Regions from separate parts of the Nesterenkonia sp. AY15 genome, predicted to be linked through region 2. Evidence: riboswitches for the same ligand, from Rfam matches in the RefSeq annotation. Region 2 holds a riboswitch; the other holds the start of a gene.
What was found. A riboswitch is a leader RNA that binds a small molecule or an ion and turns the genes downstream of it on or off. The one in region 2 is predicted to bind S-adenosylmethionine.
Positions count from the first base shown of each region.

Region 1: linked by a shared signal. The riboswitch ahead of LSI54_RS12040 (OsmC family protein) and the one ahead of LSI54_RS01220 (O-acetylhomoserine aminocarboxypropyltransferase/cysteine synthase family protein) in region 2 are both predicted to bind S-adenosylmethionine.

Region 1 covers NZ_JAJOYV010000010.1:7,591-13,089, reverse strand. The annotation lists gene LSI54_RS12060 (peptide chain release factor 3) at 1-387, shown strand, start outside; gene LSI54_RS12055 (hypothetical protein) at 442-672, shown strand; gene LSI54_RS12050 (hypothetical protein) at 779-1,324, shown strand; gene LSI54_RS12045 (sodium:solute symporter family protein) at 1,377-3,026, opposite strand; gene LSI54_RS12040 (OsmC family protein) at 3,023-3,676, opposite strand; SAM riboswitch class I at 3,689-3,783, opposite strand; gene LSI54_RS12035 (acyltransferase family protein) at 3,923-5,499, opposite strand, start outside.
Region 2 covers NZ_JAJOYV010000001.1:262,855-268,353, reverse strand. The annotation lists gene metX (homoserine O-acetyltransferase MetX) at 1-103, opposite strand, end outside; gene LSI54_RS01220 (O-acetylhomoserine aminocarboxypropyltransferase/cysteine synthase family protein) at 119-1,531, opposite strand; SAM riboswitch class IV at 1,663-1,795, opposite strand; gene LSI54_RS01215 (linear amide C-N hydrolase) at 1,888-2,871, opposite strand; gene LSI54_RS01210 (FAD-binding oxidoreductase) at 2,965-4,458, shown strand; gene LSI54_RS01205 (FAD/NAD(P)-binding protein) at 4,433-5,499, opposite strand, start outside.

The DNA.
Region 1 (5,499 bases), on a different contig from region 2:
CACAAGCAGTTCCGCAAGGGCATCGAGCAGCTGGACCGCGAAGGCGTCATCCAGGTGTTCTACTCCGAGCGCCGCGGCCAGCAGCGTCCTGTCCTGGGCGCCGTGGGCCCGATGCAGTTCGAGGTCGTCTCCGCCCGCATGGAATCTGACTTCGGTGCCTCGGTCTCCTTCGACGCGCTGGACTACTCGGTCGCTCGTGACATCGACGAGGATGCCGCAGCGATCCTGCGCGAACGCCAGGACTGCGAAGTCCTCCACCGCAACGACGGCACCCCCGTGGCGTTGTTCAGAGACCCGTGGAGGTTGCGCACCGTCCAGCGCGACCATCCGAACCTGCTCCCGGATCCTCCGGGCAGCATCAACGCATCGGTCTCCGCACGGATGTGACCGATCGCCGAGGGCTGCGGGCACCCCATGCAGAACCCTCTTGGAAGGAACACCATGCACGCTGTCACCCGAGTTGAAGTCGTCGAAGCTGTCAAGACCGCATTCACGCTCACCGCCCAACCGACCGTCCCGAAGGATCTGGTGGCGGCAGCCACCGCCTCAGGTGCTCGGCCTGCCGTCGTCTCCGTCCTCGAAGGGCTCGACGATGACCTGCAGTTCCGCAGACTCCGCGAACTCTGGGAGTACTTCCCGCACATGCCGGTCAACTCCGTCGACGCCGCCTGAGGGCACGCACCGGCTGAGCTCCACGGGCGTGTCAAGTCACGCGCCGGGGCAGGTCCGCCGACGGCCAGGGCTGGCAAGCGAGCACCAGCGGCGTAGGCTCGAGCCCATGGTCAGGAGTCACAGCACCGCAGCGATCGAACGGACCACCCGACGGGCCTGGGCGCAGTGGGTCACCGCCCTCGACGACGCCGGAGCTGCTGCCCTCCCGCACCGCGAGATCGTCGGAATCGTCTATGACCATATGCCGATGGACGTGGAGAACCGTGGCTGGTGGGCCCAGAGCGTGGCGGTCGCCTACGAACAACACCGTGACCTGCGCCGCCCGGGGGAGTCTCGTACCGGTGAGTTTCAGGCCTCGGTCTCCAAGACCTATCCGGGTGACATGGACGCCGCGCTGGGGGCATGGGTCGCTCTCGTCGGCGGGCGTGACTCTTTCGGCGGTGTCGCGCTCCAGGGAGAGCCCGGCACCTCCTCCACCGACCGCTGGCGCTACTGGCGCGCCGGGCTGGTCGACGGCTCCCGGGTCGCGGTGACCATCTCGGGGAAGTCCGCAGGGAAGTCCTCGCTCGGCGTCGGACACACCAAGCTGCGCTCGCCCGAGGAGGTCCAACACTGGAAGGTGATCTGGCGGGAGCTGCTGGGCCAGCTCTAGGTGTGACTTCCCCTGACGGGTCGAACGGCAGCAGGCATTGGTGTCGCGAGACCTACAGTGGCGAGGTGTTCTGCGCGGTCACTGGTTCGGTCCGGGAGCCCCACAGCTGGGTCTTCGTGTGGGTCGCCGTCGGAGACTCGGCGAGGAGGACCGCAGCGGCGAAGACACCAAGAGTGATGAGGAAGAGTGCCAGTCCCATCAAACCGTAGATGTTGAGCCATGCTGAGATGTTCATGCTCAGGACCGCGGCGAGACCGGTGACCAGAAGAACGAGTCCGCCGTTTCTGCGCCGCGCCCCATGAAGGGTCAGTCGCCAACTGCCCTGGATCAGCGTGACTAGAACGATGCCTGCGAGATTGGCGATCATGGCGACCCAGACCGGATGGGTTCCGAGGAAGAAGTCCGTGGCACTGAACCCCGAGAGCGCGTACCAGCCGAGTCCCGCGCTGAATCCAGCGAGTAGTGCGGTCAGCGCCGCGGAGCGGGTGGCGAGCGGCCAGAAGAACGCCGCGAGAACCGGAGCGAAGGTAGCGCCGTTGCGCAGAGTCCATGCCATCACATTCCACCAGGCTGACTCCTCGGCGCGCAGGAGACTGAAGATCACCATCAGGACAGTGAGCCCCACCAGCGCGATCCGCGTGTAGCGCACCAGCTCCACCTGGGTCGCTCGGGGACGAAGCGCGCTCCCGAGGTCCCGGCCCAGCGAGGTAGCTCCAGAGAACTGGCAGGGTCCCGCCCAGCCCAGGGCGCAAGCCCAGAGTCCCACGAAGAATACGGCCGCAGCCCAAGCAGGAAGGGAGCCGGCGATGTACTCGGCGATGCCCACCAGGGGCAGCGATGCATCCGGGACCACAATCGAGGCGGCGACGCCGACGACGATTCCGAGAAGGATCAGGGGCATGCCGATGATCGCCGCGAGGAAGAGTCCCTTCTGGCCGTCTTCCGGGCTCCGCGCCGACATCGACATCTGAAAGGCGGCCTGAGCCAGGGGAACATTGACGATGAAGGTGCCGAACCAGGCAACGATCAGCGATATGCCGGCGTTCGAGACATCGAACATCTGTGGCTGCTCCTCAGCCAAGGTCTCGAGACCGCTGGGCCCGGGTGAGACCAGGAACGCCCAGATGCCCACGATGAACATCACGAAGATCATCAGGACATTCATGGTCTGGGAGAATGCGACGGAGCGCATGCCGCCGAAGGTCAGGAAGGCGAGCAGGATGATCGCTGTCAGAGCGATGCACTGCCACAGTGGGATCTCCGTGACCGCGAAGAGGGCGGACGCGAAGGCGATGCTGGTGGCCACTGAATACATCGGAAACGTCAGACCGGTGATCACAGAACTGATGGCCTGGGCTCCGCGGCCGAATCGGTCCCCGATGATGCCGGTGACCGTCACCACGAGCTTCTCTCGCAGGGGCTTGACCAGCAGGAGCGCGATCAGCAAGATCTGCACCGTTTCGGCCACGCCGTACCAGACGGCCGACACACCTGTTCGGTAGCTCAGCTCGACGATCGCGATGTAGGAGGATCCCGAGAACAGTCCCGTGATGCAGAACGCGACGGTCCAAGGGCTGAAACTGCGACCGCTGACGAAGAATCCTCCGTGTCCCGAGCGGCCCACAGCGATGCGGCTTCCGAGTATGAGCCAGGCGGTGTATGCGAGTGCCAGGCCGATCGTCCAGAGTCCGACCGTTGTCATGCGTTCACCCCGGTCACATCTGACGTGGCATCAGCATTGATGATCTCGAAGATCAGACTCCCGACGTTGGGGTCCCCGTCCACCTCGTAGCCCCAGGCATGATTCGCCAGAGCTTCGGCGAGGCCAGGGGAGTTCTTGTGCACGAATGCCCACGCGACTTCCAGGTCGATGTGCGCGTCGCGCAAGAGATTGATCGCGGGGCAGATGTGTTCGGCCCACTGGGCGAAGTCTGTCAGGACAGAGGAGTCCTGTTCGCTGGTCTCTACGACCAGCTGCAACCGGTACACGTAGAAATAGGGTTGCACATCTGCTTGCCCAGCCAACCCGCGAGTGTCCTGACGTGCCAGGGTGTATGTGGAGATGTCGGTGAGGGGCAGGGCCCGCCGATGGGCCAGCTGTTCGACCGCGACGGCGATGCAGCTGCTGACACCGCCGATCAGGTACTCCATCGGTGCGGGGCCCTGATCGCTGCCGCCGCGCACCACAGGCTGGTCAGAGACGAAGCTGAAGTCCCGGACGGTGAGTTCGGTCCGTACTGGGCCCGACCACGTGCCAGCGACCCGCAGAGTCTTCGAAGAGGTGCGCAGGGGCGCCTCGGTGTACCTCGGGTTCAACTTGATCTCTGGTTGGCGAGAACACGCTTCAGGCATGGAAGATTTCACCTTTCATCGTTCCCAGCGGTAGCACCTGCTCACCCTGAAGGGTGGGGTTGCTGCGACGTCGTTGAGCTAGGTCTCTCAGTCGCTCTGGATGATTCGTTGTCTGCTGAAACCTAGAGCTGTCCGACAAAAGATGCAAACCAGTGAACAATTGTTACGTGGGCGCCCGCCGGTTCATTCGTCGCTCCAGACGGTCCTCCCCAGGTCACGCCGGAGGTCCGATTGGTCCCTAGAGGCTCAGAACAGGTGCGGCATCTCGTCGCGAAGCTTGGCATCCAGCAGCGGCGCCATCGATTCGATGTAGTGGTTGGAGAGGTGGCTCTGGTCGTAGTAGACCGCGATGTTGCCGATCACCGCCGGACAGATCTCCTCGGAGCAGAGGTGTTCGGTCATGTCCAGGGTGTAGAGACCATCCGGCAGGTCCGGCTCGGTGAGCGGGTTCGTGTCCTGGTAGCTGATGGGGTCCATTGCGCAGGTCTCGGCGTCCCCGCCCGCGGCGAGGCAGTCGGCCACCGAGTCTTCGCGCCGTGGCGTTCCGCGCATGAGCAGCACCTCGGGGCCGCGGTCCATGATCTGCTGCCACTTCTCCGGGGCCCCCCAGTAGATGTTCTCCGGGGTGCCGTCGGCGGGCACCCGGGTGCCCGCCGTGAACACCAGGTCAGGCTTCCGTTCAGTGATCACGTCGAGCAGGTTGAGGTTCCATTCATGGCACTGATTCTCCTCAGGGTCGGAGCCCGCGGTGAGCACGCACGCGGACTTGTCCGCGATCAGCAGCTCCCAGTTGTTCTCGGCGGCCAGGATCCTCCAAGCATGGTGCCACTGCCCGGCGTGTGAGCCTCCGGTGATCATCACCCTCAGATCCGGTTGGGCGGGCTCTTCAGGGTCTTCACACACCAGTACCTCACCGCGGTTCTCACCGTCGCCGCTCTCCTGTCGGCATCCCCAGTCGTAGTAATCCGGCCGGCTCTGCGCCAGCGTCTGCGGGTCTGGGATGAAATCCACACCGTCGGGGACTTCGGTGCCCTCCAGCGTGGCCAGCGCCCCTGGATAGTCACTACGGTCGACCTCGGCCAGGGATGGGGCTTCACTGCGCTGGGTCTGGATCTGGTGGATCCCGTAGCTGCTCACGGAGCCACCGATCAGCAGCACCGTCGCCGCGATGGCCAAGGGCACTCGGGGAGCGATGCGTGCTGAGGCACGGTTCACCGGCAGCTCCACCCATCGGTTGGTCAGAATGGCCAGCACCAGTGCGGCGGCCAGGATGATCAGCGCGCCACGCGCACCGAGCGTGGAGTATTCCCTGATCTCGAGGTAGAAGATCAGCAGCGGCCAGTGCCAGAGGTAGAGGGCATATGCATGATCGCCGATCCAGGTGAAGGGGTGCGTGGAGAGGATCCGGGTCGCCGTCGCGGCGGGGTCCTGTGTGCCTCCGCCGGGTCCAGCGGCCGCGAGCACGAGCGCCAGGCCCATCAGCGGCCACAGCGCCCAGGGGCCGGGGAACAGAGCCGCGCCGTCGAAGACGAAGCCTGTGGCGATGATCAGGACGACGCCGGCCCAGCCCGCCGCGAGCCGCCAACGGCGCGGCAGCGTCAGCGCGGAGCCCAGCAGGGCCAGCAGCCCGCCGAAGCCGAGCTCCCAGAAGCGGGTGCGAGTCATCAGGTACGCCTCGTCCTGGTTCACCCCGCCCATGTAGACGGCGTAGCCGAACGACGCCGCCACGATCAGCCCGGTCATCACCCCCATCACCAGGATCGGACTGCGTCGGGTCCGCTTGGCCACCAGCACCGCAGTCAGCGCAACCAGCGGCCAGAGGA
Region 2 (5,499 bases):
CGAGGGTGACTTCGGGCAGCCGCCCGCCGGCCTCGAAGGTGTACGCGCCGACCTCAGCGGTCTTCAACGCACCGGCGGGCCTGTTCCCAAAGTCATTCAGCACCTGATCACCCTAACCTCAGACCGCCGCTGCGGTTTCTTGCTTCGTCACATTGTCCGCGCCGGCCTCCGCTGCCGCGTTCACAGCGCCCTGGGCGGCCTTCTCGAAGCCCTGGTCCAGATCGGCGATGATGTCGTCGATATGCTCCAGGCCCACCGAGAGCCGGACCAGTCCGGGCTTGACTCCGGCGGCGCGCTGCTCGGCGTCGCTGAGCTGGCTGTGCGTGGTCGAGGCGGGGTGGATCACCAGGGAGCGGACGTCGCCGACATTGGCCACCAGCGAGTGCAGCTCCAGCGCGTCCACGAAGGCCTGGCCCGCCCGGGCCTGACCTGAAGCGTCGTGGGCTGCTCCTCCGGCGAGCTCGAAGGACAGCACCGCCCCGGATCCGCGGGGCAGGTACTTCTGAGCGCGCTCGAAGCAGGGGCTCGAGGGCAGACCGGAGTAGTAGACCCGTCGCACGGCGTCATGGGCCTCCAGGTACTCGGCGACCTTCTGCGCGTTCTCGACATGGCGTTCGATCCGCAGCGAGAGGGTCTCCAGCCCCAGGTTGATCTCGAAGGCGTTGTGCGGGGACAGTGCCGGACCGAGGTCGCGCAGCAGCTGGACCCGGGCCTTGAGGATGAAGGAGAGGTTGACCCCGAAGATCCCGTCGGCGCCGAGATCCCGGCCGAAGACCAGCCCGTGGTAGCTCTCGTCCGGGGTGGAGAAGCCGGGGAAGCGCTCCGGGTGGGCGAAGTAGTCGAAGCGCCCGGAGTCCACGATCACCCCGGCGATGGCCGTGCCGTGGCCGCCGAGGAATTTGGTGGCTGAGTGCACGACGACGTCGGCGCCGAAGTCGATCGGCTTGATCAGGTATGGGGTGGTCAGCGTGGAGTCGATGATCAGCGGTGCCCCGAACTCATGCGCCACCGAGGCGACGCCTTCGATGTCCAGCACGTCCCCGCGCGGGTTCGCCACGGATTCGCCGAAGAAGGCGACCGTGTTCTCCCGGGTGGCGGCGCGCCAGGATTCCAGGTCATCGGGGTCCTCCACGAAGGAGACCTCGATGCCGAACTTCGGCAGGGTGTGCTTGAAGAGGTTCTGTGTGCCGCCGTAGAGGGTGGGTGAGGCGACGATGTGGCTGCCGGCCGAAGCGATGTTCAGCAGCGCCAGCGTGGTGGCAGCCTGTCCGGAGCCGACGGCGAGCGCCCCGACTCCGCCTTCGAGGGCGGCGATCTTATCCTCCACCGCCTGGACGGTGGGGTTGCCGATGCGCGAGTAGATCGGGGCGATCTCCTCGAGTCCGAAGCGGCGCGCGGCGGCGGCGGTGTCCGGGAAGACGAAGGAGGTGGTCTGCTGGATCGGCAGCGCCCGTGCTCCGGTGACCGGGTCGGGGGCGACTCCGGCATGGATCTGCTGGGTCTCGAACTGCCAGGTGTTCTCGTTGCTCAAAGGATTCTCCGTTCAATGCGGCCCAGGAACTGGGCCGGATGTGAACGTCGCTGCCGGTGGTCGAGCTTCCGGCGCTGAATCCTGTACGGCCCTGTCCTGAGGACTGGGGTGTTGGGCCCGCACTGGTGTGTGGCCCGCGCTTGCTGAGTGAGTCGGTGAATTGCTTCACTGACTGTTTCAGCCAGGTCGTCACCCGGGGCACCCCACCGCGAACTGGAGGGTTGCCGGCCAGCAAACCGGGGTTTTGCGCTGGCACTCTTGACCTAGGACCAAGTCTGCATCGCGGAATGCTTCCTTGCAAGTGCGGGCCAGGGGTCGGGTTCGCAGTTCGTCATGTTCGGCCACCCTGCCGCGAGTCACTCCGGCCCGAGGAACGCGAACGGCTCCGCGGACTCGAAGAGATCACTGACGTCGCCGGCGTGGCCGTCGGGCGGGCCATCAGCAAGATCCATGCGGCGGACACCTGAGCCTTCTCGCAGGTCGAGTCGGTCCAGGGACACCCAGATGACGCTGGGCCGCAGCGCGGAGTCGAAGAAGTAGCGACGGTCCTTGTGGTCCGCCACGGTGCGCCACTGGGTCGAGGAGATGTTCGGCTGCCCCGGAGTGCTGATCCCATAGGGGACCGACGCGTTGCGGATCACCCCGAACACCGCCGCGGTCGCGATGGTGCGGTCTTCCACCTGCGGCACCGCGTTGATGTAGAAGCTTGCCCGGACATAGCGGTCGGCGGCGCGATTGGTGCCCGGGAGCATGACGGTACCGCCGATGCCGCGCCAGTAGGTGTCGATCGCCAGCTGTTGAGCGAAGGGCGGTGAATTGGTCATGACCTGGTGGGCGCGGTCGTGGTGTATCTGCAGCGTCCCGTCCAGGTACTCACAGATGGCGCTGTCCCCGGAGGCATCCGAGATCGACAGGTGCATGGTCGCCTGGCGCGGCTGCCCTGGCACGCCGGCGGTGACCACGGCGAAGTCTTCACGGGCGAGTGATTCGACCGCCTCCGTCACGGTCGCGAAGCTGTCCAGCACGTACTGGGCCCAGGCGCCGAGGGAGAGCTTCGGCCGGGCATCGTCGAGCCCCGGGTAGCGCGACTCGACCAGCCACAGGGCATTGGCGACCAGCCCCCGCTCGTTCATCCCATCGGTGGTCGAGATGTCATAGCCGGAGGCGATCACGCTGCCATAGCGGGACGTCCAGGCCAGCGACTCCGACCCGGCTCCTCCCTCGCGCGGCAGCCCCCGGGGGAAGACCCACAGATTCGTCCCCAGGTCGGCGTTCCAGTCCATGGAACGGGCCGTCAGCACACGATCCTGCTCGCCCAGGTAGACCACACGTGTGCACATCAGACTGGCCTCTCACCGAACCTGGGCTCCAACTGGGCCTCAGTGTGTCGGAGGCCATATCCGGAGGTCAACCCTGACCTAGACTCACCTTTCATGAGTGCCTCCGACAATGACGTCCTGACAGCCCTGCGCAGCGCCTTCACGCCGGGCACCTTGACCACCGACGCCGCGGAGCTCGACGCCCACGCGGTCGACCAGGGGCCGCTGGAGCATTGGCAGGTGCACCCGCCGCTCGCCGTGGTCTTTGCTGAATCGACGCAGGACGTCCAACTGCTGGTGCGACTCTCCTGCGAGCATGGCTTCGCGCTGATCACCCGCGGGGCTGGGACTTCCGTCTCCGGCGGGGCGAACTCCACCGAGGGTTCGGTGGTGCTGAACCTGACCCGGATGAACCAGATCCTGGCGATGCGACCCGAGGATGAGGTCGCCGTCGTCGAACCGGGCGTGATCAACGCCGACCTCAACGCCGCCGCCGCGGAACACGGGCTGATGTACGCCCCGGATCCGGCGAGCTACCGCACCTCCACCATCGGCGGCAATGTCGCCACCAACGCCGGCGGGCTGCGCTGTGCGAAGTACGGGGTGACCCGTGATTCGGTGCTTGCCCTGGACGTGGTGCTCGCCGACGGCACGCTGATCCACACCGGACAGGCCACCTTCAAGGGCGTCGCCGGCTATGACCTGACCAGCCTGTTCGTCGGCTCCGAGGGGACCCTCGGCATCGTCGTCGGGGTCACCGTGCGGCTGCGCCACCTGAGTGCGCACACCGAGACCATCGCCGCGTTCTTCGACGAGCTGACCACCGCCGCCCAAGGGGTCCTGGACATCGGCAGGGCCCGGGTGCAGCCGGCGATCACGGAGCTGCTGGATCGCCGCACCATGCTCGCCCTGGATGAGGCGCAGGGCTCGGACCTGGCCCAGCGCGGAGACACGCTGCTGCTGATCCAGACCGACGGCCACGGTGCTGCCATCGAGGCCGAGATCATCCGTGAGGTGCTGCGAGCACTCGGCGCCCTGGTCAGCGACCCCGGCTCCACCGAGTCCGAGCGGCTGATCGAGCTGCGCCGGCACGCCCGCGGCGACGGAATCGTCAACGAGGTGCGCGTGGGCGAAGACGTCGCGGTCCCGCGGTCGCGGCTGGTGGACTACATCCGCGCCATCGAAGACCTCGCCGAGGAGCACCAGGTCCAGCTCAAGGTGGTCGCGCACGCCGGGGACGGCAACCTGCACCCCACCTTCAGCGTCCCCAGCTCAGAGCTCGGCCCCGACACCGGCACCGGCACCGAGACAAGACCCGACGACGACGCGGTCTCCCCCGCACAGCCCGAGGCCGCCCCCGTGACGATCGACGCCACCGAGGGCGGCCTCCCGACCTCGGCCGTCTCGCGGCTGCATGCTGCCCTGGACGGTTCGGTCCGGCTGGCACTGGAGATGGGCGGGACCATCACCGGGGAGCACGGGATCGGCACCTATAAGCTGCGCTGGCTGGACTGGGAGCAGTCCGCCGAGGTGATCGCGCTGCAGCGCCGGATCAAGGACGTGTTCGATCCGGAGCGCCGGCTCAATCCTGGGCGGGCGATCCTGTAGCCGCGCCGCCCGGACCGAAAAGGACCGCGCGGGCCGCGGCGTCGGCGTCGGCGAGGGATCGCGCGGAGGAATCGCCATCTCCGCCGGCCTCCGCGGCGATGGCGGTGCCCCATTGGACCGAGCTGAGCTGCAGGCCCAGCACGTAGATCTCTTCCGGCTCGGCGCGGTCCGCCGGGATCAGCCGATGTGGAAGTCGCGTGACGTCGAAGCCCTTGCCCGCCCGCGGCGCCCCGGAGGCGTCCACGAGTTCGCGCGGCCGGGCGAGGCCGCTGCGCAGCAGTCCCGCCACCAGGGGCGAGCGCGAGAGCTGGATCCGATTGGCGGGCATCATCGCCTCAAGCAGCCAGCGCGCCTGGTACGCCGGCGCGGCCACGGCCGGGGATTCGGCGGTGTAGAAGCCGGTCTCGCGGTCCACGTCGAAGATCGGGTCGGGTCCCAGGAACTCCACCACCCCGGCGCGGGTCAGGGCGGCGAGCTCCTCGATCCGCTGCAGCGGCGGGCCGCTGGCCAGGCCCTCCACCAGGGACTCGAACCAGCCCTCGATCTCGCTGATCTGGCTGGACTGGGAGACCCGGCCCTGGCTGATCAGCGCCTTGACCTCCATCCGGGCCAGGTGCAGCGCACCGATGGCCATCTTCACCGGGCTGCGCGCTCCGGCGGCGGAGGTGGCCGCGTCATCCTCGAGGTAGGCGCTCATGTGCTGCTGGTACTGCTCGGCGGACTCGAAGGTCAGCCCGCCGAAGGGCTTGCCCAGCGAGCGGATGTCGAACCAGAGGACATCCGGGGCGAGCTCGCGCAGCAGCCGCTGACCACGGGTCTGCAGCACCGCCTCGCCCAGGTGGGTGTCCGCGAGCAGCTCCTGAAGCGCGGCTTCGAAACCGGCGCGGAAGAGCTCCGGGGCGAGCTCCACCAGGGTCCGGTAGTAGGTGCGCAGCACGTCGCGCTGGATCAGCGGCCAGAGGTGGGCTGAGAAGTCGAGCAGGTCGTGGCGCCGTTCGGCCTCGGCCACCGCCTCGGGGCTGAGGTGGTGCAGCGTGATGC